3 regions of the Tardiphaga sp. 866_E4_N1_4 genome follow, and region 2 is predicted to be linked to each of the others. Evidence: predicted binding sites of a transcription regulator. Region 2 holds the regulator's gene; each other region holds the start of a gene.
The links. The regulator LexA, encoded in region 2, represses DNA repair genes until DNA is damaged. The targets are predictions, from matches to a motif close to TGTTCNNNNTGTGTTCNG.

Region 1: AB8B20_RS25220 (PA0069 family radical SAM protein) is a predicted target of LexA. The motif match lies at 5,725-5,742, and genes of this name have one in related genera.
Region 3: AB8B20_RS20720 (YifB family Mg chelatase-like AAA ATPase) is a predicted target of LexA. The motif match lies at 3,634-3,651, and genes of this name have one in related genera.

The regions. Positions count from the first base shown of each region.
Region 1 covers NZ_CP197242.1:5,232,577-5,242,442, forward strand. The annotation lists gene AB8B20_RS25180 (LysR family transcriptional regulator) at 1-196, opposite strand, end outside; gene AB8B20_RS25185 (nuclear transport factor 2 family protein) at 288-716, shown strand; gene AB8B20_RS25190 (glutathione S-transferase family protein) at 770-1,456, opposite strand; gene AB8B20_RS25195 (site-specific DNA-methyltransferase) at 1,606-2,739, opposite strand; gene ypfJ (KPN_02809 family neutral zinc metallopeptidase) at 2,980-3,918, shown strand; gene moaB (molybdenum cofactor biosynthesis protein B) at 3,924-4,484, shown strand; partial or broken gene AB8B20_RS25210 (GNAT family N-acetyltransferase) at 4,481-4,954, opposite strand; gene AB8B20_RS25215 (glycosyltransferase) at 4,990-5,559, opposite strand; gene AB8B20_RS25220 (PA0069 family radical SAM protein) at 5,764-6,927, shown strand; gene AB8B20_RS25225 (VOC family protein) at 7,045-7,497, shown strand; gene AB8B20_RS25230 (ribonuclease HII) at 7,573-8,307, shown strand; gene AB8B20_RS25235 (glycosyltransferase family 39 protein) at 8,390-9,866, shown strand, end outside.
Region 2 covers NZ_CP197242.1:394,845-404,710, forward strand. The annotation lists gene gltA (citrate synthase) at 1-1,258, opposite strand, end outside; gene gltX (glutamate--tRNA ligase) at 1,413-2,837, opposite strand; gene AB8B20_RS02105 (glutamine--tRNA ligase/YqeY domain fusion protein) at 3,037-4,707, shown strand; gene AB8B20_RS02110 (ComEC/Rec2 family competence protein) at 4,810-7,092, shown strand; gene lexA (transcriptional repressor LexA) at 7,110-7,832, opposite strand; gene AB8B20_RS02120 (GNAT family N-acetyltransferase) at 8,136-8,705, opposite strand; gene AB8B20_RS02125 (Orn/Lys/Arg decarboxylase N-terminal domain-containing protein) at 8,727-9,866, opposite strand, start outside.
Region 3 covers NZ_CP197242.1:4,278,259-4,288,124, forward strand. The annotation lists gene AB8B20_RS20710 (ATP-binding protein) at 1-1,293, opposite strand, end outside; gene AB8B20_RS20715 (hypothetical protein) at 1,469-1,939, opposite strand; gene AB8B20_RS20720 (YifB family Mg chelatase-like AAA ATPase) at 2,047-3,585, opposite strand; gene AB8B20_RS20725 (diguanylate cyclase domain-containing protein) at 3,768-4,802, shown strand; gene AB8B20_RS20730 (MBL fold metallo-hydrolase) at 4,875-5,855, opposite strand; gene AB8B20_RS20735 (hypothetical protein) at 5,854-6,036, shown strand; gene gshB (glutathione synthase) at 6,049-6,990, opposite strand; gene AB8B20_RS20745 (YraN family protein) at 7,029-7,442, opposite strand; gene rsmI (16S rRNA (cytidine(1402)-2'-O)-methyltransferase) at 7,429-8,385, opposite strand; gene AB8B20_RS20755 (penicillin-binding protein activator) at 8,611-9,837, shown strand; gene hemW (radical SAM family heme chaperone HemW) at 9,841-9,866, opposite strand, start outside.

The DNA of each region.
Region 1 (9,866 bases), 4.8 Mb from region 2:
CGCGCGGCGTCAGCTCCATGCGGGCGCCGACACGGACCAGCAGAGGATCGCCGAGAACGTCGCGCAGCCGGCGCAATGCGTGACTCGCAGCCGGTTGCGACAGGCCGATCCGCATCGCGGCGCGGCCGACATTGCTCTCGCGCAGCAATGCATCGAGCGCGACCAGCAGATTGAGATCGAGCGCGGCCAAATTCATGGACCGAATATATATCATACGGACTATCGATTGGAAGAATGGGGATTGTCCAACCCATACTGTGTCATCGTTCAAGCGATGGAGCAGAACAATGAGCACGGCAGACAACAAGAAGCTTATTCAGCAGGTCTATAGCGATTCAGCCAACCGCAGCGGCACGACCTTCGCCGATCATCTCGCCGATGATGCATGCTGGATCGTGGTCGGTCAGTATTCCTGGGGACGCACCTTCAAGGGGAAGGATGCGATCCTCAACGGCCTCATGGGGCATTTCAGGTCGCTATTTGACATCCGGCCGCGCACGGTCGCGTCCAATTTCATTGCGGAAGGCAATCTGGTGGTGGTCGAGGCCAAGGGCGACAATGTCACCAAGACCGGCGATCGTTACGACAACGATTATTGCATGGTGTGGCGTGTCGAGAACGGCAAGATCACCATGATCAAGGAATATTGCGACACTGCGCTTGTGGAGCGGGTGTTGGGTCCTTTCCCGGAGGAGATGGCGCGCGTTCCTGCCTGACACAAAGATGCCGGGCGCAGTGCTGCGCCCGGCATTCGTTCGATGGCTCGTGATCAGGCTGCGCTGGTGGCGAGATGTTTGAACATGGCGGCGCGGGCTTCGTCGTCCATCTCGGCCTTGAACTTGAATGTGTCCTTCAGGGCGACAGCCTTCGCTGCGGCCGGGCGTGCCGAGATCTCGTCATGCAGGCGCTTTACGTTGGGGAATTGGGCAAAGCCCTCGTCGCCGAGAATGAAGTTGGTCATCCGCACCCAGCCCCAGACATCCATGTCGACGATCGTGTAGCTGTCGCCGACCATATATTGCCGTCCGGCCAGGCGTTCATTGAGCACGCCGAGATGGCGTTTTGCCTCGAACTGATAGCGGTTATGCGCGTAGTCGATCTTCTCCGGCGCGAAATGCTTGAAGTGCACGGCCTGGCCGAAAAACGGACCGACGCCGGTGGCGACGAACATCAGCCAGGACAGCATCTCGCCGCGATTGGCCGGGGTGTTGGAGGGCAGGAATTTGCCGGTCTTCTCGGCGAGGTAGAGCAGGATGGCGTTGCTGTCGAACACCTTGACGCCATCGTCGTCGATTGCAGGCACCTTGCCGTTCGGATTGATCTTCAGGAAGTCCTGGTTGAATTGCGCACCGGTGCGGGTGTCGATGGCGATCGGCTCATAGGCCAGGCCGGCTTCTTCCAGAAACAGCGCGACCTTGGTCGGGTTCGGCGACCCATTGAAGTAAAACTTCAGCATCTCAAATCTCCCTGGATTTTGTACGTCAAAGCACGAGGCGGGGCCGCTGATGCGGACCGTCGTCTCGTGCTTGGAATTCAGGGGGAGTGCAAGCGATGTTTTGACGAAGGCCGGGCGCATGCGTCCGGCCGGTGGCATGGGCGGGGACTTTAGACCGCGCCCATCTCGCTGCGGATTTCAGCGCGGAGTTCGTCGATCAGGCGCAGGCCCTTCTTGGTCTCGACGTGCCAGAACGTCCAGCCGTTGCAGGAGGCGGAGCCTTGGGCCATCGCGCCCATGCGATGGATCGAGCCGACCTTGTCGCCGAACATGATGGCGCCGTCGGCGCGCACCAATGCACCATGACGCTTCTTGAGATCGACCAGCTTGGTGCCGGGCGAGATCATGCCCCGCTCGACCAGTTCGGAGAACGCCACGCGGGGCGCGCTGCGGGCGGTCATGAACGGTGCCAGTGTTGCCTCGGGCAGCGGCTCGATCGCGGCGATGCGTGCTTCGGCAGCGGCGGCATAGTCGCGGTCGCGTTCGAAGCCGATGTAATTGCGGCCGAGGCGCTTGGCGACGGCGCCTGTGGTGCCGGTGCCGTTAAACGGATCGATCACGAGATCGCCGGGTTTCGACGATGACAGCAGCACGCGGGCCAGCAGGCCTTCAGGCTTCTGGGTCGGGTGAACCTTCTTGCCGTCCGAGCCCTTTAGGCGTTCGTCGCCGGTGCAAAGCGGAATCAGCCAGTCGGAACGTGCCTGCACGTCCTCATTCGCGGCCTTGAGGGCTTCGTAATTGAACGTATAGCCCTTGGCGTTCTCATCGCGCGCGGCCCATATCATGGTCTCATGCGCATTGGTGAAACGACGGCCGCGGAAATTCGGCATCGGGTTGGACTTGCGCCACACGATATCGTTGAGGACCCAGAAGCCGAGGTCCTGCATGATTGCGCCGACGCGGAAAATATTGTGATAGGAGCCGATCACCCACAGGGTCGCCGACGGCTTCATGATACGGCGTGCGGCCAGGAGCCACGCGCGCGTGAAGTCGTCATATGCGGCGAATGACGAGAACTTGTCCCAGTCATTATTCACCGCATCGACATGGGATTCATCGGGGCGCTTGAGATCGCCCTTCAGCTGCAGATTGTACGGCGGATCTGCGAACACCAGATCGACCGACCCTGCCGGGAGTTTTGACATCTCTGCGACGCAATCACCAATGACGATGCTGCTGCTCGGAGAGGTTTCGAAGTGAGAGCGGGGCGCCCTTGCAGACGCCCCGCGACGCGAAACAACCATGACTCAATTACTCTGACTCAGGCGACGCTGTCGGCGACGCGGGACTAAACAACCGACAGGCAGACATTGACCGGGCAAAGTAAAAATCGACTTAATTGGTAACGAGTTCGAACTAGGCAAGTTTTGCCGGGCAGGTTAATGCTTAATGGAATGGAAATTTTACGCTGCAATTGCGTTATGGTGTTCGGATCGCGTCAAACCGGTCTAAAATGCTGCGACTTGAAATGAAGGAATTACCTCATGCGTTACGATGACTTCCGTCGCAGCGACAATATCGACGACCGTCGTGACGATAGCGGCGGCGGATATGGTGGCGGGGGCGGTGGTTTCGGTATTCCCGGCGGCGGCGGTGGCCTCGGCATCGGCACGGTGATTGTGCTTGGCCTCGTTGGCTGGGCGTTCGGCATCGATCCGCGCATTCTTATCGGCGGTGCAGAAATTCTCACCGGCGGCCAGCAGGCGCCGACCTATCAGACAGACCGTCGCTCGACGCCGACGAAATCAGGCGCACCCACTGACGAGATGGGCAGCATGATCTCTGGCGTGCTCGGCGAGATCGACGATCGCTGGGACGAAATCTTCAAGGAGAGCGGGCAAAAATATACCGGGCCGCAGATCGTGCTGTTTCGTAATGCCACCAATGGCGGACGCTGCGGTAATGCGCAGTCGGCGATGGGGCCGTTCTACTGTCCGCCCGACAAGAAGATCTATCTCGACACCGGCTTCTTCCGTCAGGTCGAAACCAAATTCCGTGGTTGCTCGGGCAATGCCTGCAAATTTACCGCGGCCTATATCATTGCGCATGAAGCCGGCCATCACATTCAGAACCTGCTCGGGATCATTCCGCGCGTGACACGCCTGCAGCAGCAGGCCGGCAGCAAGGCTGAGGCCAATCTGCTGCAGGTCCGCGTCGAGTTGCAGGCCGATTGTCTGTCGGGCGTCTGGGTCAATCGCGAATCGAAGAAGCGCCCCGGTTTCCTCGAAGCCGGTGACATCGATGCCGCGCTGCAGACCGCGTCCGCCATCGGCGACGATACGTTGCAACGTCAGGCACAGGGTCGCGTCGTGCCGGATTCCTTCACGCACGGTTCTGCCGAACAGCGCAAGCGCTGGTTCATGACCGGCTATCAGCAGGGCACCGTGCAGGCCTGCAATACATTCGCGACGGATCGACTGTAACGACGATGGAGCCCGACACGACCAAAGCCTTCGTACCGCTCAACATTGCGGTACTGACGATTTCCGACACGCGGTCGCTCGATGACGACAAGTCCGGCGCGACGCTGGCCGATCGGCTGACATCGGCCGGTCACGTGTTGGCGAAGCGCGAGATCGTCACGGACGATGTCGAAGCGATCCGCAAGATCGTGCGCGCATGGATTGCCGATCCCGGCGTGGACGCGATCATTACGACCGGCGGCACGGGGTTCACCGGCCGCGATGTCACGCCGGAAGCCATCGAGCCGCTGTTCGAGAAGCGGATGGATGGTTTCTCGATTGCGTTTCACATGCTGAGCCACGCCAAGATCGGTACCTCGACGATCCAGAGCCGCGCGACTGCTGGCACCGCCGGCGCGACATTTATCTTCTGCCTGCCGGGTTCGCCCGGCGCCTGCCGCGATGGCTGGGACGGCATCCTTGCCGCGCAACTGGATTACCGCACGCGGCCCTGCAATTTCGTGGAGATCATGCCGCGGCTGGATGAGCATTTGCGACGCCCGAAGGCGAAGGGCGCGTCGGTCTAGAGCACGAGTTCCCAGGTCTCGCCGATCAAATCCTGCCCGAAACTGCGATGCGGCTCGGTGGCGACCAGCGCGAAACCTGCATCCTGATAGACTTTTCGCGCAGCGCCGAGATTGCTCTGGGTCCACAGCGTGATCCTGCGATAACCGCATTGCCGCGCAAAGGCGATGGATTCCGTCACCATGCGCTGGCCGAGCTTTTGTCCGCGCGCCTTGGGATCGATCAGCAAGAGCCGAAATTTGGCGACGTCGTCGGATGCCTTCACGAGAAACAGCGAGCCGACGGGCGCGCCATCCATCTCGGCGATCCAGCAGCGTTCGCGCGTGGCATCGCATGATGCGACGAATTCTGCAGCGATGTCGGCTACCAGCGCCTTAAAGGATGCATCGAATCCGTATTCGGCCGCATAGAGCTCGCCGTGACTGCGGATGACCCAGTCGATATCGCCAGGCTGGAGATCGCGTAGCACTGCAAGCTGAACGGCATCGGGGGCTTGGGCGGCCATGATCAGGCAACGATGATCCGGCTGCGCAGCAATGTGCGTGATGACCGCCCGAGCTGGCGCAGCAACCGCGCCTCGGAGCGCCGGGCATCGGGTGCGTAGCCCCCGAGACGGTCGTAGTGTTCGCGTGCGATCAGCAGGCCCTGATCGGCCTTGGGGCCTGTGATCATCCGGACCAGGTGCTTCAGGCCATCGCGAAAATTGGTCTCGTCATAGGGCGAGCGCGCATAGCGGAAAATGCCCGCGCGGGGGCGGTTGCTGGTCGAGACGCGCTGGATGAATTGCTGGGTCTCCTCGATCCAGCCGGCATCGAGCACGGCGCCGGCATGGAGAAACATTAGCCAGGGCGAGCGCGCCTGCTTGGCGCCGGCGGCCATTGCCGCGGCGCGCGAACCCTGCGAGGTCAGGAAGCCGCAGCCCGCGACATCGGCGACACGTTCGATGACATCGGTGCCAGCGCGATCGACCAGCAGCACTTCGCGGATCACACCGGCAGCAGCGCCCGGCACCAGCGCTGCCAGTGTGGCAACAGCGGGCTGTTCGACGCCTTCGGTGGGGATGATCACGCTCAGCATGGGTGTCGGATAATACCTCTCAACAACGGGGTGGCCGCGTTATCATTTCGTCATAGTCTATGCGGCACCGGCGGCTGCTGCAATTTCGGGGCGGTTCGACTTTCGGCCGCCCCTGCAAGGCGGCGGGAGAATGCACAGTGCCCCGGCCGTGTACCACGCTATTTATGTTCTTGCTTTGTTCCTTGCGTGCGCTATCGTGGCTTCATGAGTCGCCAGATCGCTGCCCTCAAGCACCCGCCGGTCCCGGCGCCCTCCGATAAGCCGGCGGGTGCGCTTTCCCCTTTTCCCGAGATCGCGGTGGCGATCGACCAGCAGCGGCGACGCGGCCGCGGTGCCCAGTCCAACGACAGCGGGCGCTACGAGGCCGAGGCCCGGGTCGCCTTTGATGACGGCTGGCAGAGCCTCGATGAATTGCCGCCGTTCAAGACGACTGTTGCGACGGACACCGCGCGCAAGGTCATCACGCGCAATGAATCGCCGGATATCGGCTTCGACCGTTCGATCAATCCCTATCGCGGCTGCGAGCATGGCTGCGTCTATTGTTTCGCGCGGCCGACCCACGCCTATCTCGGTCTCTCGCCCGGGCTCGATTTCGAATCCAAACTGTTCGTGAAGCCCGATGCGCCGGCGCTGCTTGAGAAGGAGCTGGCCGCCGCCGAGTACGAGCCGAAGATGATCGCGATCGGTACCAATACCGATCCGTATCAGCCGATCGAGCGCGAGCGTCAGGTGATGCGCGGCATTCTCGAAGTGCTGGAGAAGACCGGTCATCCTGTCGGCATCGTCACCAAGTCGGCTTTGGTGACGCGCGACATCGATATCCTGGCGCGGATGGCGAAGCGCAATCTGGTCAAAGTGGCGTTGTCGGTGACGTCACTCGATCCAAAGCTCGCGCGCACCATGGAGCCGCGCGCGTCGACGCCGTCGAAGCGGCTGGAAGCTTTGCGGCAGCTATCCGAGGCTGGCATTCCGACCACGGTGATGGTGGCGCCGGTGATCCCCGCGCTGAACGACAGCGAGATCGAACGGATTCTCGATGCCGCCGCGCATGCCGGCGTCAAGGAAGCTAGCTACGTTTTGCTGCGGCTGCCGATGGAAGTACGCGATCTGTTTCGCGAGTGGCTGATCGCGAATTATCCGGATCGCTATCGGCATGTTTTCACGCTGATCCGCGAAATGCGTGGCGGCCGCGATTACGACTCGCAATGGGGCACGCGCATGAAGGGCACCGGACCGATGGCCTGGATGATCGGTCGCCGCTTCGAGATCGCCTGCACGAAGCTTGGCCTCAACAAACGTCGTTCGAAGCTCACCCTCGATCATTTTGAGAAGCCGGCCGGTGCCGGTCAGCAATTGAATCTGTTCTAACTCCGCAGGTCTCGCAGCGTACGGAGTGGTGGAGAGGGGACGTTGGCAGGAAACCAGAGCCTGCCAGCGTCCCTCTTTTCGATCTATAGAGTGTGTACAGGAGTGACACGCATGACGATGACGAAATCACCGGCGCCGATCGCGCGCATGACGGTAATCACGCTGGGCGTGGCGGATATGCGCAGGAGCATTGCGTTCTACGAAGCGCTGGGCTTTACGCGAAAGGCCCGTGCCTCTGGCGAGGCCATCGCCTTTTTTGACACCGGCGCCAGCGTCCTCGCGCTGTTTCCATGGGATCAACTGGCGCAGGACGCGACATTGCCTGACCATCCAAGGCCGCAGGCGTTTCGCGGCAGCACGCTGGCGTGGAATTGCCGCTCCGAAGGCGAGGTCGATGCGGTCCTCGCTTTCGCTGTCGATTGTGGTGGATCGCTGCTGAAGCCAGCGCGAAAGACCGATTACGGTGGCTATTCCGGCTACTTTGCGGACCCGGACGGGCACGCTTGGGACGTGGTGACGGCACCGGGGATCGAGGTCGGTGACGACCGGCGGGTGCATCTGGACGATTAAAGCGGCAATCTGAATAGCGGGCACGATCCCGAGTTCCCGGTTGCGCGTGTTGGCCTGCTTCAGCAGGATCGCCGGATGATTCGAGATGCGAAAAAGAAGCCCCCCGCCAAGTCGCGCAAGAGCAAGATCGTTGTCGCGCCATGCTTTACGCGCGAATTCGTGCTGCTGGAGAGAGGCATCTGGCCGGTGGCTGGTTGCGACGAGGCCGGGCGTGGTCCGCTGGCAGGACCAGTGGTTGCCGCCGCGGTTGTGTTGGACCCGAGCAACATTCCAAAAGGCCTCGACGATTCCAAGAAGCTGACAGAGAGCAAGCGCGAGGCGCTGTTCGAGGAAATCTGCGCTACGTCGTCCTTTGCCGTCGCCTACGCATCACCCACCCGGATCGACCGCGACAATATCCTGCGGGCCTCGCTCTGGGCGCTGGCGCGTGCGGTCGCGTCGCTGCCGGATGCGCCGAAACAAGTGTTCGTCGATGGCCGCGACAAGATCGACACGACGGCCGATTGCGAGGCGGTCATTGGCGGCGACGCGTTGGTGCTCTCCATCGCAGCAGCCTCGATCATCGCCAAGGTGTCGCGCGACCGGCTGATGTGCCGGCTGGCCGAGGATTGCCCGGGCTACGGCTTCGAGGTGCACAAGGGTTACGGCGTGCCGCAGCATATGGCCGCGCTGAATGAACTGGGGCCCAGCATTCATCATCGCAGCCTGTTCGCGCCGGTTGCTGCGGCGCGTGCGCGTCATCAGGCTGGCGTTCGTGCGGCGGGTCTGATCGAAGTCCACACCGCCATCGATATCGAGATAACCGCCTGAGCGCTCAGGCGGTTGCCTCTCCCGGCTCTGCGCCGTATCACCTGAGCACGCTTCATTCCCTGCTGGCCGGTTCAGACGTTCAATGCGTTTCACCTCCCTGATCGTCGAACTGATCCGCGCCCGGCCACGGCTAGTGTTCTGGATCGTCGTGCTGTGTCAGGCCGCGATCTGGCTCGTCGTCCCCCTGCTGCTGTATCGCGGGCCGCCGGGCGATCTCGCCACCGTGCTGGCCTATGGCCGGGAATATCAGGTCGGCACCCATATGGGTCCGCCGCTGGCGTTCTGGTTGGCCGATATCGCCTTCCGGGCCGCCGGCAATCATGTTTTCGGTGTCTATCTGCTGGCGCAGATCTGCGTCGTCCTCACCTTCCGCGCGGTCTATCAGCTGGGGAGTGCCATCGTCGGCGGCCCGCAGGCAGTCATCGCCGTGCTGCTCACCATGACGGTTACGGCCTTTAGCACGCCTGGCATCGAATTCGGCCCGCTGATCCTGGCGCGTCCGCTCTGGGCGATGTTCCTGCTGCATGCCTGGCTGGCGATCGGGCAGGGCCGTCGCAATGCCTGGTTCGCACTGTCCATCGAGGCCGGCCTGCTGCTGCTGACCACGCCTCATGCGATGTGGCTACTGCCGCTGCCGCTCGTCTTCGGTCTCGCGACCTCGCGTGGCCGCCGTAACCTGACGTCGTTCGACCCGCTTTATGCCTTACTGGTCATCGCGGTGCTGACATTGCCATGGGCCATGTGGGTGATCCGGGCCGGGGCACCGATTGTGCCTGTACCGCCGCAACTGACCGATATCGCAGGCCAGGCGCGGCAGTGGGGCGTGCTGATGGCCTGGCTGCTTGCGTCAATTACCGGCGTGATCGTGCTGACGGTGATGAACTGGGGCCGCATCGTTCCGAAGACCGAGGAAGCTCCGATTATCTTCCGCCCGCCGGTCGATCCGCTGGCACGTGACTATGTATTTTTCTTCGCGCTCGTGCCGGGGCTGCTCGGCAGCCTGTTCGCTGCCCTTTACGGCCTCGATCGCGTGGTCGGCGGTGCCGGCATTGCGCTGGTCATGTCGGGTCTCGCCGTGGTCGTGGCGTCGGGCGACCTGATCACGCTGCGGCGCCAGCGCGTGCTGCGCAAGGTCTGGGCCTTCGCCATCATTGCGCCTGCGCTGGCAGCTTTCGCCAGTCTCGTGATTCTGCCTTGGGTCGATGGTCCTGAGGATGTCACAGCGCTTCCCGCGCGCGAGATCGGGCGCTTCTTCGGCGAGAGCTTCGAGCGCCGGACCAATAAGCCATTGCCGGCGGTGGCCGGCGATGCGCAACTCGCAGCATTGATTGGGATGAGCGCGTCACGGCCGCATCTGCTGAATGATGCAGTGCCTTCCCGTACGCCGTGGATTACGCCAGCAAAGTTCGCCGAGACCGGCGGCGTCGTCGTGTGGCGCGCAGCGGATACAGTCGGTACGCCGCCTGCAGACATTACGCAGCGTTTCCCCAACCTCGTGCCGGAAGTCCCGCGCGCCTTCGAACGTCTGGTGAATGGCCGGCAACCCTTGCTGCGGATCG
Region 2 (9,866 bases):
TATAGAGCTGGCGCGGACGGCCGATCTTCTGCTGCGGGTCGCCGATCATTTCGCTCCACTGGCTGATCCAGCCGACGGTGCGGGCGACCGCGAACAGCACGGTGAACATCGAGGTCGGGAAGCCCATCGCCTTCAGCGTGATGCCGGAATAGAAATCGACATTCGGGTACAGCTTACGGTCGATGAAGTACTGGTCCGACAGCGCGATCTTCTCGAGCTCCATGGCAACGGCGAGCATCTCGTCGCCACCGTGACCGGTTTCCTTGAGAACCTCGTGGCAGGCCTGCTGCATCAGCTTGGCGCGCGGATCGTAGTTCTTGTAGACACGGTGACCGAAGCCCATCAGGCGGACGCTGGAATTCTTGTCCTTCACCTTGGCGATGAATTCCGGAATCTTGTCGACGGTGCCGATTTCGGCGAGCATCTGCAGCGCGGCTTCGTTGGCACCGCCATGCGCCGGTCCCCACAGGCAGGCGATGCCGGCGGCGATGCAGGCGAACGGATTGGCGCCCGACGAGCCGGCGATGCGGACCGTTGAGGTCGATGCGTTCTGCTCATGGTCGGCGTGCAGCGTGAAGATTTTGTCCAGCGCCTTGGCGAGCACCGGATTGACCTTGTACTCCTCGCACGGCACGGCGAAGCACATCTTCATGAAGTTCGCCGCGAAATCGAGCGAGTTGGTCGGATACACGAAGGGCTGACCGATCGTGTACTTGTAAGCCATCGCCGCGAGCGTCGGAATCTTGGCGATCATGCGGATCGACGCGATGTCGCGCTGCTTCGGATCGTTGATATCAGTTGAGTCGTGGTAGAAAGCGGCGAGGGCGCCAACCGACGCGACCATCACGGCCATCGGATGCGCGTCGCGGCGGAAGCCCTGGAAAAAGCGGCTCATCTGGTCGTGAACCATGGTGTGGTTCGTGACCAATGCGTCGAACTTTGCCTTCTGCGTCTTGGTCGGGAGTTCCCCGTACAGCAGCAGGTAGCAGGTCTCGAGGAAGTCCCCCTTCTCGGCGAGCTGCTCGATGGGGTAGCCGCGGTATTCGAGGATACCGGCATCGCCATCGATATAGGTGATCTTGGACTGGCAGCTGCCTGTCGACGTGAAGCCGGGATCGTAGGTGAACATCCCGGACTGGGCGTAGAGCTTGCCGATGTCGATGACATCAGGGCCGACGGTCCCGCTGTGGATCGGCAGTTCGAAGCTCTTGCCGTCGACTGTCAGCGTTGCGGATTTGGTATTGGTTTTTGCGTCCATCGCGTGGTCCCCGATGAGATCGTTGAGGGGCCGGCAAGCCACCGACATTTCAGGAGAAATGGGGAGGCTAGCCGGGAATTCCAGAGCATTCGCCAGAATGCGTAGCGTATTGCTGTGTGCGCTGCAAGGCGGGCAAAAGCAGCCTACAGCTATGCTAAATAGATGCCTGATCGGCGAGCCGGTCCAGGCATTCCTGCCGTCCCAATACCGCCAGAACATCGAAAATGCCGGGCGATGTGGTCTTGCCGGTCAGCGCCACGCGAAGCGGTTGCGCGACCCCGCCAAGCTTGATGCCAGCTTCCTCGGCAAAGGCGCGGGTAGCAGCTTCGGCATTTGCTGCAGTCCAGTCGGTGACGGCTTCCAGTGCCGTGCGCAACTTGCCGATCAGCACACGGGTTTCCGGCGTCAGCGCGGCCTGCGCCTTCGGCTCCATCGCCAGTGGGCGATCGGCAAAGATGAAATTGGCGCCGTCGATCAGTTCGATCAACGTCTTGGCGCGTTCCTTCAGGCCGGGCATGGCGCGCAACAGCTGGGCGCGCGTGGTGTCGTTGAGCTTCGCCTTCAGTTCGGCGCCGCCGGGCACGTAATTCAGCACGTCCTCGAACATGGTCACGAGGGATTGATCGTCGGTGTGACGGATGTAGTGACCGTTGAGATTTTCGAGCTTGGCGAAATCGAAGCGCGCGGCGGAACGGCCGATCCCCGACAGGTCGAAGGCGTCGATCATCTCCTGGGTCGAGAAGATTTCCTGATCGCCATGGCTCCAGCCGAGCCGCACCAGGTAATTCCGCAGGGCGGCCGGCACATAACCCAGCGCGCGATAGGCCTCGACGCCGAGCGCACCGTGGCGCTTCGAGAGTTTCGAACCATCGGGTCCGTGGATCAGCGGAATATGCGACATGCTGGGCACGGTCCAGCCGAGCGCGTCGTAGATCTGCTTCTGGCGGGCGGCGTTGATCAGGTGGTCGTCGCCGCGGATGACATGGGTCACGCCCATGTCATGGTCATCGACCACCACGGCGAGCATGTAGGTCGGATTGCCGTCGCCGCGCAGCAGCACGAGGTCGTCGAGATTCTCGTTCTGCCAGACCACGCGGCCCTGTACCTGATCCTCGATCACGGTCTCGCCAGTGAGCGGCGCCTTCAGGCGGATCGTCGGTTTGACGTCGGGGCGCGGATCCGACGGATCACGGTCGCGCCACAGCCCGTTATAGAGCTTGGACTTGCCTTCGGCGCGGGCGGTCTCGCGCATCTGCTGCAGTTCCTCGGCGCTGGCATAGCAATAATAGGCCTTGCCCTCGGCGAGCAGCTGTTCGGCGACTTCGCGGTGACGGCCGGCACGGGCGAACTGGAAGACGGTGTCGCCATCCCATTCGATGCCCAGCCACTTCAACCCGTCGATAATGGCGTCGATCGCAGCATCGGTGGAACGCTCGCGGTCCGTATCCTCGATCCGCAGCAGCATCTTGCCGCCGGTCTTCTTGGCATACAGCCAGTTGAACAGCGCGGTGCGTCCACCGCCGATATGGAGGAAGCCGGTCGGCGAGGGGGCGAAACGGGTAACGACGGGAGCGGTCATATCAGCGGGTTCGATCGAGTTCGGTGTGAGTGTTGGCGGGCGTTTATCACAACGACAGGGCGCTGTCTCACGGCGAATAAACGCGGATTTGGGGCCGGAACCGCATCGGAAAAGGCCCTTTCGCGGGACCCGGCCCCTGATCCGGCCTTGGCGCGGCCTTCCGGATTTGGCACATAGGGCGCAGCTTGAAAGGCAGCAAATGACAGACGAATCGGTATCCGACGCAGGCCGTGACTTCATCCGCGACATCGTTGCGGCGGACCTGCAATCCGGCAAACACAAGAGCGTGGTGACGCGCTTTCCGCCGGAGCCCAACGGCTACCTGCATCTCGGCCATGCCAAGTCGATCTGCCTGAATTTCGGCGTCGCCGAGGAATTCGGCGGTCACTGCAACCTGCGTTTCGACGACACCAATCCGACGAAGGAAGAGCAGGAATATATCGACGCCATCCAGCGCGATGTGCGCTGGCTCGGCTTCGAGTGGGGCGAGGGCAACCTGCATTACGCCTCGGACTATTTCGAGCAGCTCTATGACTGGGCGGTACATCTGATCCGCGCGGGCAAGGCCTATGTCGATGACCAGTCGCAGGAAGAAATCCGCTTCAAGCGTGGCACCCTGACGGAGCCCGGCCAGAACAGCCCGTTCCGCGATCGCCCGGTCGACGAGAACCTCGATCTGTTCGCGCGGATGCGCGCCGGCGAATTCCCGAACGGCGCCCGCGTGCTGCGCGCCAAGATCGACATGTCGTCGGGCAACATCAACCTGCGCGATCCCGTGATCTATCGCATCCTGCATGCGCACCATCCGCGCACGGGCACCGCTTGGAGCATCTATCCGAGCTACGACTTCGCGCACGGCCAATCCGACGCCATCGAACACGTGACGCATTCGATCTGTACGCTCGAATTCGAGGATCACCGGCCGCTCTATGACTGGTGTCTGGAAAACCTGCCGGTGCCATCGCGGCCGCATCAGTATGAATTCGCGCGCCTCAACATGACCTACACGCTGCTGTCGAAGCGCGTGCTGACCGAACTTGTCCGCGGTGGCCATGTCACGGGCTGGGACGATCCACGGATGCCGACGCTGGCCGGCCTGCAGCGCCGCGGCATTCCCGCTGAAGCGCTGCGCGAATTCGTCAAGCGCATCGGCGTCGCCAAGGCCAACTCGACCGTCGATATCTCGATGTTCGATTTCGCCGTGCGCGAGACACTGAATCGCACGGCGCAGCGCCGCATGGCGGTGCTGAAGCCGCTGAAGGTGGTGATCGAGAACTACCCGGAAGGACAGACCGAGCAGCTCGAAGCCATCAACCATCCCGATGATGCGTCGCTTGGCAACCGGCAGATTTCATTCGGCCGCGAGCTCTACATCGAGCATGACGACTTCATGGAAGAGCCGCCGAAGAAATTCTTCCGCATGGCGCCGGGCCGCGAGGTGCGCTTGCGGTACGGCTATTTCATTACCTGCAAGGACGTGGTGAAGAATGCCGCCGGCGAAGTGGTCGAATTGCGCTGCACCTATGATCCGGAAACCCGGGGCGGCAATGCGCCGGACGGCCGCAAGGTCAAGGCGACGATCCATTGGGTGAGCGCCGCAGATGCCGTGCAGGCGGAAGTACGCGTCTACAATCAGCTGTTTGCCGATCCGCAGCCCAATGCGACCGAGTTCGCATCACAGCTCAATCCGGACTCGCTGGAGACGCTGACCGGCGCCATGCTGGAGCCGGCGCTGGCGAGCGACAACACAAGCGATGTCGTGCAGTTCGAGCGCCAGGGTTACTTCTGTCGCGACAAGGATTCAGCGCCGGGCAAGCTGATCTTCAACCGCACCGTCGGTCTGCGCGACAGCTACGCCAAGCTCGCTTGAGCAACCCTAGAGATTAGTTTTCGTATTCTGCATCCGTTCCGCTAGTCGCCGCTTGCCCTTCCGATAGCATTCGGAAGGACAAGCTTGGCGTGCGGGCGTTCGATGGCGCGGGGCGGGGATCAGCAACAGCGGCGGGGCAGATCCGGCACGGCGACCACATGGCCGCCGCCGGCCACGGCAGGCGTCGCTGTCCCGTCACCGACGTCATCAACGTCGGGCTTCGAGACGCTCTGGACGTGGGTGCGGGCCGAAGCGGGTCCCGGTCGCTTGCTGCCCTGGCTGCCGATCGCTTTCGGCACCGGCATCGCGCTGTATTTTGCCGCTGAGCATGAGCCGGTGGCCTGGGTTGCCGCTGCGACGGCTGGCCTTCTTTGCGTGGCTGCGTTTTTGCTGCGGCGACAACGATGGTTTCCCTTGATCTTGCTCATTGCGGCCATCGCGGCCGGCTTTGCGATGGGGGCCATGAAAACCGCGCGCGTGGCTCATGAGGTTCTGGCGAAGCCGCTCTATTCCGTCGCGCTTACCGGCTTCGTCGAAACGCACGAGGAACGGGAGCGCACGGATCGCTTCGTGCTGCGCGTTGCCACGATGGACAGCCCGCGCGCCGCACCGAAGCTCGCCCGTGTGCGGCTGTCGGTGAAGAAGGGCACGGCGCCTGTCGTCGGCAGCTTCGTCGAATTGAAGGCAAGGCTGCAGCCGCCGCTGTCGCCGCTCCGGCCAGGGAGTTACGACTTTGGCCGCGATCTGTATTTCCAGGGGATCGGCGCATCAGGCTTCGTGATGGGCGGCATTAAGGCGGTCGATCCGCCGATACAGCCGGGTGTGGCGCTACGCTATTCAGCGACCATGCAGGGTCTGCGCGACGCCATCGACGCGCGGATCCGCACCGTGCTCTCGGGCGATAGCCGCGCCATTGCCACGGCGCTGCTCACGGGCCGCCGCGATGCGATTTCGGCTGACGTCAATGATGCGATGTTCATCTCCGGCCTCGGTCATGTGTTGTCGATCTCTGGCTATCACATGGCCGTTGTCGCCGGCGTGGTGTTCTTTGCGATACGCGCACTGCTGGCACTGATCCCTGTCCTGACGGTGACATTCCCGATCAAGAAAGTCGCAGCGGCTGCGGCGTTATTCGCAGCACTGTTCTATTTGCTGCTGTCAGGTGCCGAAGTCGCGACACAGAGATCCTTTTTCATGACGGCCGTTGTGTTGATGGCAGTCATGGTCGATCGCCGGGCGGTGACGTTCCGTACGCTGGCGGTGGCAGCAATGGTTGTGCTGATCGTGGCGCCGGAAGCACTGGTGCATCCGAGTTTTCAGATGTCATTCGCGGCGACGCTGGGGCTGGTCGCATTGGTGCAGATAGGCATGCCCGCGCTGTTTGCCTCGCCCGATCATTCCGCGACCGCGCGCGTGGCGCTATGGGGCGGACGCGAGATCGCGATGCTCGTACTGGCTTCGCTGGTCGCGGGCCTTGCCACCACGCCCTATGCCGCATTTCATTTCCATCGCGTCACGCCTTATGGCGTCGTCGCCAATCTCCTGGCGATGCCGGTGGTCTCGGCACTGGTTATGCCGACGGGTATTCTCGGTTTGGTGGCCATGCCGTTTGGCTTTGACGGTGTGTTCTGGCGGCTGATGGATGTCGGCATCCAGTGGATGATTGTCGTCACGCAATGGGTGGCAGCCTTGCCCGGCGCCATCGGCCGGATGCCGGCCTTCGGGACGGGACCGCTGATATCAGCCAGTATCGGCATCATCGTGCTGGGATTGCTGCGCACGCCGTTGCGCCTCGCAGGGCTTGGTGTGCTTGCGCTCTCGATTGTCTGGGCGTTGCTGGTCAAGCAGCCGGATGTCCTGATTTCGGGTGACGGTCACAGCGTTGCGGTACGGGGCAGGGAGGGGCGCCTGCATATGATGCGCAGCGCCAAGGATGCGTTTCTCACGAAGGAGTGGCTTGCCGGTGATGCCGACGCCCGGCTGCCAACGGATGCCTCCCTCAGCCACGGTGTGTCCTGCGACCGCGACGGGTGCATCGCGGCGCTGGCCGATGGCGCTTTGGTGGCGCTGGTTTTACAGCCGGATGCATTCACAGATGATTGCGAGAAAGCGGCACTCATCATCACAACGAGACAATCGCCGAGGGATTGCAGGGCGCTGGTGATCGATCAGGATCGCTTGCAACGAAATGGTGCGGTGAGCCTGCAGCGAACCGCGAACGGCTTTACCATCGATGCCGTGCGCCCGCGTGGCCTGGACCGCCCGTGGTCGCGCGCCATCCCCGATGAGCCCCAGCACGATCTGATCCAGAACAGTCGCACGCCACAAAACCGGCCGGTGGATGCGACGCCGGCGGAAACCGATCTTCAACCCGAAGATCAGTAATCCGCCGAGGCGCAATCTCAGTAGCGGCGATACAGGCCGATCAGCTTGCCCTGAATGCGCACCCGGTTGGGCGGCAGGATGCGGACCTCGTAGGCGTCGTTGGCGGGCTCCAGCGCGATCGACGCGCCGCGGCGGCGGAAGCGCTTCAACGTGGCTTCCTCGTCGTCGATCAGGGCCACCACGATGTCGCCGGTGTCGGCGCTCTCGTTGCGCTGGATCAGCACGGTATCGCCATCGAGAATGCCGGCGTCCTGCATGGAATCGCCGCGCACTTCGAGCGCGTAATGTTCGCCGGAGCCGAGCATGTCCGCGGGCATGCTGATGGTGTGGCTGCGGGTCTGCAGCGCCTCGATCGGCGTACCTGCCGCGATCCGGCCCATGACCGGGATAGCAACCGTGCGGCCATTGTCATCATCGCCGCTGTTGCTGGCGATGCTGGCGGCCGAACGCACCTTGCCAAGCGTGCCTTCGATGACGCTGGGCGTGAAGCCGCGGCGCCCGGTGCCGCCGGTGACCGGCGCGCCGAGCTCTGGCAGCTTGATGACTTCGATGGCACGGGCGCGGTTGGGCAGACGGCGTATGAAGCCGCGTTCTTCCAGCGCCGTGATCAGACGATGGATGCCGGACTTCGAGCGCAGGTCGAGCGCATCCTTCATCTCGTCGAAGGAGGGCGGGACGCCGGCTTCCTTCAGCCGTTGATCGATGAATCGCAGGAGTTCGTATTGTTTGCGCGTGAGCATCTGAAGCCATCCTCAGTTGACGGTGTCGGCCGCCGCGTGCGTTTCAAAGGGCCTTCGAACAGTGAGCCTCAATCCTGAGACGATCGTTCGAAGATCGGTTGCGCGAGTTCGGGCACTCTCAAACTACTCAAAGCCACAGAATCTCGAAACAAATCATGAACGAACACTATATGTTCCATATGTGTTCTGCAATGCTTAATTTGCCGTCAACAGAACGCACGTTGAGCGAGGTTTTGAGGAGGCTGTTCCTCACCAGTCGTCGATCCTCGACGGACATGGAAAATGCTTCCGCGGTCGCTTGGGCTACGCGGACGTCATGCGCCCAATGGGCGGCGGCGGAGTCGTGGAGCCGGTCGCCAGCGAGCGCTGAACCATGATCGTGTCGGCCCAGCGGCCCGAGCGATAGGCGACGCCGGGCAGCAAGCCGACGCGGGCAAAGCCGAAGCTCTCATGCAAGCCGAGCGAGGCCGTGTTGTCGGCATCGATATAGCCGATGATCTGCCGGAAGCCGGCCGCCGCGCACACGTCGATGAGTTCGCGCATCAACAGCCGGCCGATGCCCCGGCCGACATGTCCGTGGTGGATATAGATCGAATGCTTGACCGTGTAGCGATAGGCCGGTCGCTTGCGGAACAGCACCACATAGGCATAGCCGACGACCTCGCCGCCTTGCGTGGCGACGAGGTGCGGGAACCGTTTGCTGCGCAGGTTCTTACGCCGGTCTCTGAGATCGTCAGGCTGCGGCGTGTCGGCGTCGCTGACGCCTTCCTCGACGCCTTGCCGGATGTGCCGGCGATAGATCGCCAGCATGGCATCGACGTCGGTGTCGCGTGATGGTCGGATGACGACCGGCTGTTCGAGTTCCGTTGGCAAATCAGGCTCCTTACGTGCTCCCTATTCGGAGACCACGTAAGTGTAAAGTCGGATCCGGCCATTGGCGTCGACCTTGCGGTAGATGCCCTGGATTTCGACGTCGAAGCCCGGGAAGGTGTTGAAGCAGGTCTCGAACATCCTGAGATAATCGATCATCGGCTTTGACCGTTCAGTGAGCCGTTCTCCGGGGACGATCGTGGCGATGCCGGGCGGGTAGACCACGAACGGCGTCGTCGCGACGCGCCCGAAGATCTCATCGATCGGGAGGTAATCGACGTCGTTGCGCACCAGACAGCGCGCAGCATCATGGGGCGACATGGCGATCTCCGGCAGATGGTCAGCGGAGAATTGCCTGGTCTGAAGTTCGCTCACATTGGCCTCGCGGAAGAACCGCTGCATGTCGCCGCACAGATCGCGCAGGCGTATGCCCGCATAACGCGCCGGCCTGCGCCTGGCGAATTCGGGGATGACGTCTTCCAGCAGCGCGTTGTCGTCATGAAACTTCTTGAAGGCGACAAGGCCCGATATCAGCGTGCCGGCCTTGCTGGCTTCCACGCCGGGCGTCAGCAGGAAGAGCAGCGAGTTGAGATCGTTCTTCTCCGGCACGATGCGATTTTCGCGCAGGAACTGCGCGACCACGGGCGCGGGGATGCCGTGTTCCGCATAGCCGCCGGTGGTGCGGTCGAAGCCGGGTGTCAGTACCGTCAGCTTGTTGGGATCGGTCATGGTGAAACCGGCTTCCATGCCGGGGAAGCCATGCCAGGCGGCGTCAGGCGCGAGCTGCCAATAAGCCGGATTGGTGGCCAGCTGGTCAGTGCCGATGCTTTCCCACGGCACATTGTGAACAGCACCTTCGCTGGCTGCGTCGGGAATCGCGACGCGCTCGGGCACGAAGGGTTCGAAGAACCAGCGACGCTCGGCGCGGGTTTCCTTCTCCTCGAATTCGCGGCGCACCGCGCGCATCTTCTTGCGCAGTTCGATGCCGAGCCGGATCGTATCGTCCCACAACACTTCGCCGGAGCGGCCCTTCATCATCTGCGCGCCGACATCCAATGATGCGAACAGCGGATAGAACGGCGAGGTCGAGGCGTGCTGCATGAAGCTTTCGTTGAAGCGCCGGTGCTCGACGCGGCGCTTCTGGCCGCGGATGTGGCGATCCTT
Region 3 (9,866 bases), 3.9 Mb from region 2:
GATGCGCTCGCTGATGCTGAGGCCAAGACCCGTTCCGCCATAGTGCCGCGCGGTGCCCTCGTCTGCCTGTTCGAATTCGCGGAAGATGCGCTGCTGCGCATCCGGCGCGATGCCGATGCCGGTGTCGCGCACCAGGAAAGAGACTTCGTTCGGCCAGATGCCGGGCTCCACGATCAGCGCCACGCCACCGGTCGCCGTGAACTTGATGGCATTGCCCGCGAGATTGAGCAGCACCTGGCGCAGGCGCGCCGCATCGCCCATCACTGTCAGCGGCAGTCGCTCGTCGACATAGGCCGCGATTTCGAGATTGCGGGCCTGCGCACGCGGCGCCAGCAATTCGGTGATGTCCTCGATCAATCCGGCTAGTGCAAAGGGGCGATGTTCCAGATCGATCTTGCCGGCCTCGATCTTGGAGTAATCCAGCAGCTCCTCGATCAGCGACAGCAGCGCATCGCCGGAGGTCTTCACGGCCTTGGCGTAAGTGGTCTGTTCGGGTGTCAGCGGCGTATCGAGCAGCAAGCCGCTCATGCCGAGAATGCCGTTCAGCGGCGTGCGGATTTCATGGGACGCCATCGCGAGGAACCGCGACTTGGCTCGGTTGGCGGCATTGGCATGGTCGCGTGCCTCACCGAGGGCGCGTTCGGTCTGGGTACGGTCAGTGACATCGCGGCCGACGCATTGCAATTCGGCGGGCTGGCCCGCATCGATCCGCACCAGACCTTCGCGCCAGGCGATCCAGCGCGGACCGGTCGCCGTGGCGATCTTCTGATCGTGCATGCTGGTGCCGTTGGGCTCGTTGGCGATATCGCCCTGCTCCAGCAGCGTGAGTTCGAAGTGGCTGCCGATCAATGCTTCGCGCGATTGTTCCGCCAGCGCACAATAGGCATCGTTGACGAAGGTGATGCAGCCTTCGCTGTTGCGGATCACAATGAGGTCGCCCTGTGCCTCGAACAGGCTGCGCGCGCGCTCTTCGGCTTCTTTCAATTCCCAATTCCGGTCGACCAGGGCTTCGTTATGCGCAGCCAATTTGCGCATCCGCTTGCCTATGAAGCGCATACGGATGCTCATGGTGGCCAGGGCGACGCAGGCCAGCGCGAACAGGAAGCTGGCACCGATCGCAAAAGCGTGCGGGTCGTAACCTGAGTCTTTGGAGGTCGAACCGGAGATGAAGCCATAGGCGCCACCGAAGGCAGCCGAGAACATCACGAAGGAGCGGATGACAAAAGCAAGCCACGGAAAACGGCGCGCGAAGCGGCGGAAGTAGACCTTGATCCGGAAGACACCTTTCGCCACAGATCAGCACTCCGGCTTGGTCACATCATGGCTCGCGATTGCACGCGACTACAGGCCGCGATCAGGCGATCGCAGATCTCAGAAACAATGCGGGTATGTTGTTGCCAAGTGCTTGCACGGTGGCAGTTTTGAATTTGCCCGCGCAGACATGGTTGATGAAGCGTTAATGCGCGGCCTAGAGGCTGGCCGCTGCCATCCGCGCCGGGCTGCGGCTGTGGGCACCGACGATCAGCGCAGCGGCATCACGCGCCGTGAAGCTGCGTGACTTCACAAAGATGCGGTAGTCGGCGTCACCCTGCTCCGACAGGTAGATGATGGGCTCTGACGTTGCCGATGTCTCGGCAATACCGATGAAACGCGTCGCAGCGGTGACGGGACAGGCATCGGGTTCCGCTGCATCGGCATCATCGAGCACGACAAAGTCGGCGGTTTCGGCGCTATCGACGATCTGCACACGGACGGTCGCCTGCAGGGGATCGTTGGTGAAGCTGACATGCGATTGCGCCTGCCAGGGCATGGTGGCGATCTGGATGGTGGTCTCACCGGTGGAGATGCAGGGATGCGTTCCGCTCGCGAGATCGCCGCGGGCGAGAAAGGCTGCCAGCGCCAGGGGAATCGTCGAGGCTAAAATCTTGAAACGCAGCATGACACGGTACTCGCCCTGGCCCCGCAATGCGGGGTTATGGTGAGCAGAGCGTAAACAAAACTCGTTACTATCGCGTTGACGTCCACATCAGTGGCGAGGAGGAGACGTCAAGCAGCTCGGCGAATGTCCTCCGCCAGCGCGCGGTAAGACAACGCTTCGGCCAGATGCAGCCGCCCGATTTTCTCGGCGCCGTCGAGATCCGCCAGCGTCCGCGCCACGCGCAGTACGCGGTGATAACCGCGCGCGGTCAGTCGCATCGTTTCGGCGGCATCGCGCAACAATATCAGCCCCTGCGCATCCGGCTGCGCAACCGTTTCCAGCACAGAGGCCGGCGCGGAGGCATTGGTATGTGCGCCCGGCAATCCCGCCGCCGCATAGCGCATGGTCTGCAGATCGCGCGCGGCGGCGACACGCGCCGCGACCTCGGCAGAGCCTTCGGAAGGTGGCGGCAGAATGAGATCCGCTGCGGTCACCGCCGGGACTTCGATGCGCAGATCGATGCGATCCATCAGGGGGCCCGAGATGCGCGCCTGATAATCCGAGGTGCAGCGATCGATGCGGCCACGTTTGCAGGAGAAGCCCGGCTCGAAAGCGTGACCGCAGCGGCATGGATTCATCGCAGCAACAAGCATGAAGCGCGCGGGATAGGTGACGCGGTGATTGGCGCGCGAGACCGCCACCTCGCCATTCTCAAGCGGCGCGCGCAGCGAATCCAGCACGCGCGGATCGAACTCCGGCAGTTCGTCGAGAAACAGCACGCCTTGATGCGCCAGCGAAATCTCGCCCGGCCGCGCGCGCAACCCGCCGCCGGTGAGTGCGGCCATGCTGGCGGAATGATGCGGTGCGCGGAACGGCCGGCGTGAGGTGAGCGCACCGTCCTTGATCTCGCCGGCCACCGACGCGATCATTGAGACTTCGAGGAGTTCCGCCGGCGATAGCGGCGGCAGGATCGATGGCAGCCGTGCCGCCAGCATGGATTTGCCGGAACCTGGCGATCCCGCCATCAATAGATGGTGGCCGCCGGCGGCAGCGATCTCCAGCGCGCGTTTGGCGCTTTCCTGTCCCTTGATGTCGCGCAGATCCAGCAGCGTTTCCTCACGCGCATGTATCTTCGGCTGCGGCCGCGACAGAACCTGCGTGCCCTTAAAGTGATTGGCGATCTGGATCAGCGACGTCGCGGCGATGATCTGGATATCGGGACTGGCCCAGGCGGCTTCCGCGCCGCAGGCTTCTGGGCAGATCAATCCCTCGTCGCGCGCATTGGCGCCGATGGCAGCCGGCAGCACGCCGGCGACCGGAGCGAGCGAGCCATCGAGACCGAGTTCGCCGAGCACGGTGAAGCCCGTCAATGCATCCGGCGGAATCGCGCCGATCGCGGCCATCAATCCCAGCGCGATCGGCAGATCGTAATGGCTGCCTTCCTTGGGTAAGTCAGCGGGCGCGAGATTGACGATGATCCGCCGTGCCGGCAGCGCCAGACCCGAGGCGACCAGCGCGGCACGGACCCGTTCGCGCGCTTCGGATACTGCCTTGTCGGGCAGGCCGACGATCAAAAAATTCGGCAGACCGGGCACGACCTGAACCTGCACGTCGACCGCGCGGGCCTCGATCCCCTCAAAGGCTACGGTGGAAACCCGTTGAACCATGCCGCCCCCATTCGAGGTGAGAGCGTAACCTAAGGTTGCTTCTACATCAAGAACAATCAGTGAACGAAATGTAGCGGTAAAGTATGCTGGTTTTGGCTGAAGTCGGCCATTGGCGTAGAAAATCTTAAACACGTCATGCAAAGCATCCTATGAGCTTCGAGACGAAGACCGGGTGCCCGCAGATGTCAGATCGCTTGTCGATGCCGCCAGACGCTCCGGATGACGCCGACCTGATCGCTGCGCTGAAGGCGCAGATCGAAGCTCAGCAGGCCATCATCGATCAACAGGCTGCTTCGCTGGCGCATAGCCGGAAGATATTCGATCGCTCCTCGGCGGCAGCGCGAATCGGCGTCTGGGAATGCGACCTCTCCGATGAATCGCTGGTCTGGACCGATGTTGTCTATGACATCTTCGATCTACCGCGTGGCTCGACGCCGATTCGCGAGGAGGCGCTCGCCTGTTATCCCGAAGAATCCGTCAGGGAACTGACGAAGCGGCGCAGCAAGGCCATCGAGGATCGCACGGGCTTCAGTCTCGATGCGGAGATCATCACCTTCAAGGGCAACCGGCGCTGGATCAGGATCACGGCCACTGTCGAGTCGGTCGATGGCGTTGCCGTCCGCATCTTCGGCATGAAGCAAGACATCACCGAAGAGAAAATTCTGGCGGATCGCAATCGCTATCTCGCCGAATTCGATACGCTGACCGGCCTTGCCAATCGCAGCCAGTTTCAAACCAAGCTGTCGCTGTTCGATGCGGCGTCGGCCATCAAGGTGAAGCCGTTCGGCGCGCTGCTGTTGATCGATCTCGATGAATTCAAGCCGGTCAATGACTGTTTCGGCCACGCAGCGGGCGATGCCTGCCTGACCGTCGTTGCAAATCGAATTCGCAACATCTGTGCCGGTGCGGAACTGGTCGCACGACTCGGCGGTGACGAATTCGCGGTTCTGCTGGGGCCTCACGCGGAATTCGAGGAAGCCTCGGAGACGGCGCGTGCGATTGTCACGCAGTTGGGACTGCCGATTGATCATCGCGGACAACAGTTGCGGGTTGGCGCATCGGTCGGCATCGCGCTGGCCGATAGCTGCACGTCATCGCAATTGGCAGCCATGGCCGATTCGGCGCTCTATGCGGCGAAGGATGCCGGACGTGGCACGTTCCGGATCTACAAACGCGGAGCGGAGAGACGTCCGAGGGACACCTCATCCGCGGCGTGAGGATAAATTGCGGCGGAATTCCTGCGGCGGTCACTGTCTCAAGATCGCCGCAGGAAAGTCGCAGGATTTCCGCTAGAGATTCATCACCATCGGCTCGGCGATATAGCGGAAGCCGTCGCCTGATTTCACCACATGACCATAGCCCGGCCACGCGAAGTGATAGGACATCACGGCGGTCTTGTTGGCTGCGAGCATGTCGAGCATCTTCACCCGCGTCGCTGCCGCCATCTTCGGATCGGAGTCATAGGCGAACTCCATCCGCGGCTTCTCCAGCAGCAGCACCTGATGATGGGTGAGGTCGCCGAGGAAGGCGAAAGATTTCCCGTCCGACTGGATCATGAACATGTGGTGGCCGAACGTATGGCCAGGTGCATGCATGGCGGTGACGCCCGGCAGGAACTCCTGGCCGTCCTTGAAGAACACCAGGCGATCCTTCACGGGCAGCAGGTTCTTGCGCGCATGGACGATGAAGTCCTTGAGCGGCGAACCGAGCTTGCCTTCGTCGGTCCAGAACTTGAAGTCTTCCTCGCTGAGATAGACCTGCGCATTGGGAAATAGTGGCTTGTCATTGGCATCGACGATGCCGCCGATATGATCGATATGGGCGTGCGAGCACACGACGGCATCGATATCGCCGGGCTTGATACCGGCTTCGGCCATACTTTTCTGCAGGCGACCCGTGGTGTTGCCGAACAGTTGCGACGTGCCCATGCCGGTGTCGAACAGGATCAGTCTGTCGCCCATGTTGACGATCGGCGCGTTCTGTTCGAGCACGACATTGCTGCTGCTGAGGAAATTATCCGTCAGCATCTTCTGCACGTCTTCCTTGGGTACGCCGACGAATGTGCCGGAGGGATCGCCGAGCGGCAAAGGTCCGTCGGAGACAACGGTGACTTCCGCGCTGCCTAACATGAAACGGTGGAAGTAGGGCGCCTGTGTGCCGAGCTTTGGTGCCTTGGCCGATGCGCTGCCGATGAGGCCGGGAGCGAGAAGATTTGCGCCCAAACCAGCGCCGAGCGAGAGCAGGGACCTTCGCGAAACTTCTGAAGTCATGCGTTTCTCCACTGATATGCTTTTGCTTGCCGCCACATGTAGCGGGCCGCTCGATTGGTCGAGCGTGCATCGGCATGCTGCGCTTGCCGTCCATGACTGGCAAGCAAAAGCAGCAGGCGGAGAATTGCGACAAATGGAATTCAAACTGCTGCGTCAAGTATTGACGCAGCGCAGCGAGTGACGCGAGCGGAGTTTACTTCCGCTTCGCTTCGATCACGTCCCAGACCCGCGCCGCGACATCCGGTCCGCCAAGCTTGGCGATGGCGCGAATGCCCGTGGGCGACGTCACGTTGATCTCGGTGAGATTGCCATCGATCACGTCGATGCCGACGAACAGCAGACCGAGATCACGCAGTGCCGGTCCGACACGTTCGCAGATTTCGCGCTCACGCGGCGAGAGTTCGGTGGCCTTGGCGGCGCCGCCACGCACCATGTTGGAGCGCAAATCGTCTTCAGCCGGCACGCGGTTCACGGCACCCGCGAATTCGCCGTCGATCAGGATGATGCGCTTGTCACCATGCTTCACTTCGGGGAGGAAGCGCTGGATGACCCACTGCTCCTTGAAGGTCACGGAGAACAGATCGTAGAGCGAACCGAAATTCATGTCCTGCGGCAGCACGCGAAACACCGCTGCGCCGCCATGGCCATGCAGCGGCTTCATCACCACAGCGCCATGCTCGGCGCGAAATGCATTGATCTCGTCCTTGTCGCGCGAGATTAGCGTCGGCGGCATCAGGTCCGAGAAGCCCATCACGAAAATCTTCTCCGGCGCGTTGCGCACCGAGGCCGGATCATTGATCACCAGCGTCTTCGGATGAATGCGCTCGAGCAGATGCGTCGAGGTGATGTAAGCGAGATCGAATGGCGGGTCCTGGCGCAGCAACACCACGTCGAAGGATTCCATGTTGGTGCGGGTGGGTTCACCGAGCGTGAAATAATCGCCTTCGACGTCGCGCACCGACAGCGATTGCACCGGCGCCACCACATCATTGCCGCGCAGCGAGAGCTTGTCTGGCGTGTAATAGGACAGTTTGTGGCCACGCTTCTGGGCTTCCAGCAGCATTGCGAAGGTCGAATCGCCCTTGTGATTGATGCGCGCGATGGGGTCCATCTGGACGGCGACGTTCAAGGTCATGCTGCAAGGTCCGGAATTGTGGTAGGGGAGGCGAAAGCTCAGGTTGAGGCGTCGAATGCCGCTAACAGATGGCGTGGCAAATGTCTTGGCGCAATCAGCACGACGTCGAAACGCAGGTCGAATTCCGCATGTTCGGGATGCGCCATCAGCCAGCCCTGGGCGGCATCCATGATCCGGGCCTGCTGACGTGGCGTCACCGCATAGGCGGCCTCGTCCAGGCTGGCGCGGGCCTTTACCTCGACAAAGGCAATCAGGCTGCGTTTTCTGGCGACGATGTCGATCTCGCCATGGGGGGTACGAAAGCGGCGGGCCAGGATGCGGTAGCCCTTGGCCAGCAGCAAAGCAGCGGCACGGCTTTCGGCGGAGAGGCCGGTATTGAACGCGGCGACGCGCTCCGGCGCAGCCGGTCTGGCTGCGGGCTTCGGGGCGGAGACTTTGTCAGTCTTCGCCATCGCCTGAGTCCCTGTGAATCTCCTTGGCCAGCTCCAGCGCGCGGGCATAGACGGCGCGGCGCGGCCGGCCGGACAGTTCGACCGCATGCGCCACGGCATCCTTGACGCTGTCGCGCTGCAACGAGCTGCGCAGCAGGGCATCGAGATCGTCCTCGGTCATGGCCTGCGCATCCGCAGCCGGTGGCCCGATGACGAGTACGAATTCACCGCGGGTCTCCAGCCCATCGGCGTCCTTGGCCAGATCGGCAATGGGTCCACGATTGATCTCTTCATGCATCTTCGTGAGTTCGCGGCAGATCGCCGCATCGCGGTTGCCCATGATGTCCGCGAGATCGGCCAGCGTGTCCTGCACGCGGTTGCCGGAGTCGAACATCACCAGCGTGGCGTCGATGGCAGCCAGCTCCGTGAGGCGTGAGCGGCGTGCCATCTGCCGCGATGGCAGAAAGCCCTCGAAGAAGAAGCGATCGGTCGGCAGCGCCGACACGGCCAGCGCCGCCAGCACCGAGGACGGCCCCGGCAGCGAAATCACATTGAAGCCTGCTGCGGTCACTTCCCGCACCAGCTTGAAGCCGGGGTCGGAAATCAGTGGCGTGCCGGCATCCGACACCAGCGCGATCGACGCGCCCTGCGCCAGCTTTTCAAGAATTTTTGGCCGTGCCTGTTCGGCATTGTGCTCATGATATTGCTTGAGTGTGCCGGTGATCCCGTAGCGCTCGGTCAGGCGGCGGGTGATGCGGGTGTCTTCGCAGGCGATAATATCGACCCCCGCCAGGGTCTCCAGCGCGCGCAGCGTGATGTCGCCAAGATTGCCGATCGGCGTGGCCACAAGATGCAGCCCCGGAACAGCTTTCGGTGCCATGAGCAGATGGCCGGAGACCGTGAAGGTCCGGGCCGATGGCGCCGCGGCGTCCGCAGGCGATGAGGAGAGGGGTGTTGCGCGCATGGCGACAATGTAGAGCGAATTGCGCCAAAGGGGGATAGCCGTTTTTTGGGCGTTTGGCCGTGGTTCATTCCGGTCGTGCTAATCCAGCCGCGGTGACGGGGTATGCCGGACATAAAGCTTTTGTTTTGGTTAACTTATCGCCGACAATATGTCTGAATCCGCGCCTCACACTATATAGTGAGTGACGAGGCGGGCCGATCTGATACGGCCGAAAGAAGAGAAGTGATGGCGGATCCGTTCGACCCCAAATCCGGGAGCAAGGGAGCGACTTCGGGCGCAACGCGGCGGACGGCTGTCGGCCTGCTGCTGGGTGCGCCGTTGCTCGGAGCTTGCGCGGGTGTGCAATCGACGCTGACCAATGCCTTTGGCACCGGACCCAGTGCGCCATCGGGACCCCCCGCCGGACCGGCGCAGCAGTCGCAAGCCATCGGCACCGGGGGCACAAAAGTCGGACTGATCCTGCCGCTGTCGGCTTCGGGCAATGCCGGCGTCGCCGCGCAGTCGATGAAGAATGCCGCTGAGATGGCACTCGCCGAATTCCAGAACCCCAGCATTCAACTCCTGATCAAGGACGACAATGGGAGCGCGCAGGGCGCGCAGCAGGCCGCCCAACAGGCGCTCGATGAAGGGTCCGAAATCATTCTCGGGCCGCTCTTCGCCCTGTCGGTCCCAGCCACCGCGCAGCTCACGCGCGCGCGCAACGTGCCAGTGATCGCGTTCTCGACTGATTCCAGCGTCGCCGGCCGTGGTGTCTATTTGCTCAGTTTCCTTCCCGAGTCCGACGTCAATCGCATCGTCGATTATGCCGCGGGCACGGGTAAACGTTCCTTTGCGGCGATGCTGCCCGAGAATGCCTATGGCAATGTCGTCGAAGTCGCTTTCAAGCAAGCCGTCGCGCGCAAGGGTGGCCGCGTCGTCGCTTTTGAGCGCTATGGCGCGGACCGCTCCAGCGCAGCACGCAACATCGCGGCATCGCTCACCGGCGCCGACGCGTTGTTCATTGCTGACGATGGCGACGCGGTTGTCGCAACGGCTGATGCCTTGACTGCGGCGGGTGCCAATCTGCGCAATGTGCAATTGCTCGGCACGGGCCTGTGGGACAACCCGCGCGTCTTCAACAGCGCGGCTTTGCAGGGCGGGCTCTATGCCGCGCCAGATCCTGCAGGGTTTCGTGCCTTTGCGGGCCGTTATCGCGCGAAATATGGCGGCGATCCCGTGCGTACCGCGACGCTAGCTTACGATGCGGTGGCGCTGGTCGCCGCTTTGGCGCGCACCCAAGGCGGACAGCGCTTCGCACCTGAAACGCTCACCAATCCATCCGGCTTTGCCGGCATCGATGGTCTGTTTCGTTTCCGCAGCGATGGCGGCAACGATCGCGGCCTCGCCGTGATGAAAGTTGCGTCGGGTGGTGGTCAGGCCGTGGCGGGCTCGCCGAAGAGTTTCGGGGCGTAGCGCCTACGCCGCCAGATCTGCCACGACAG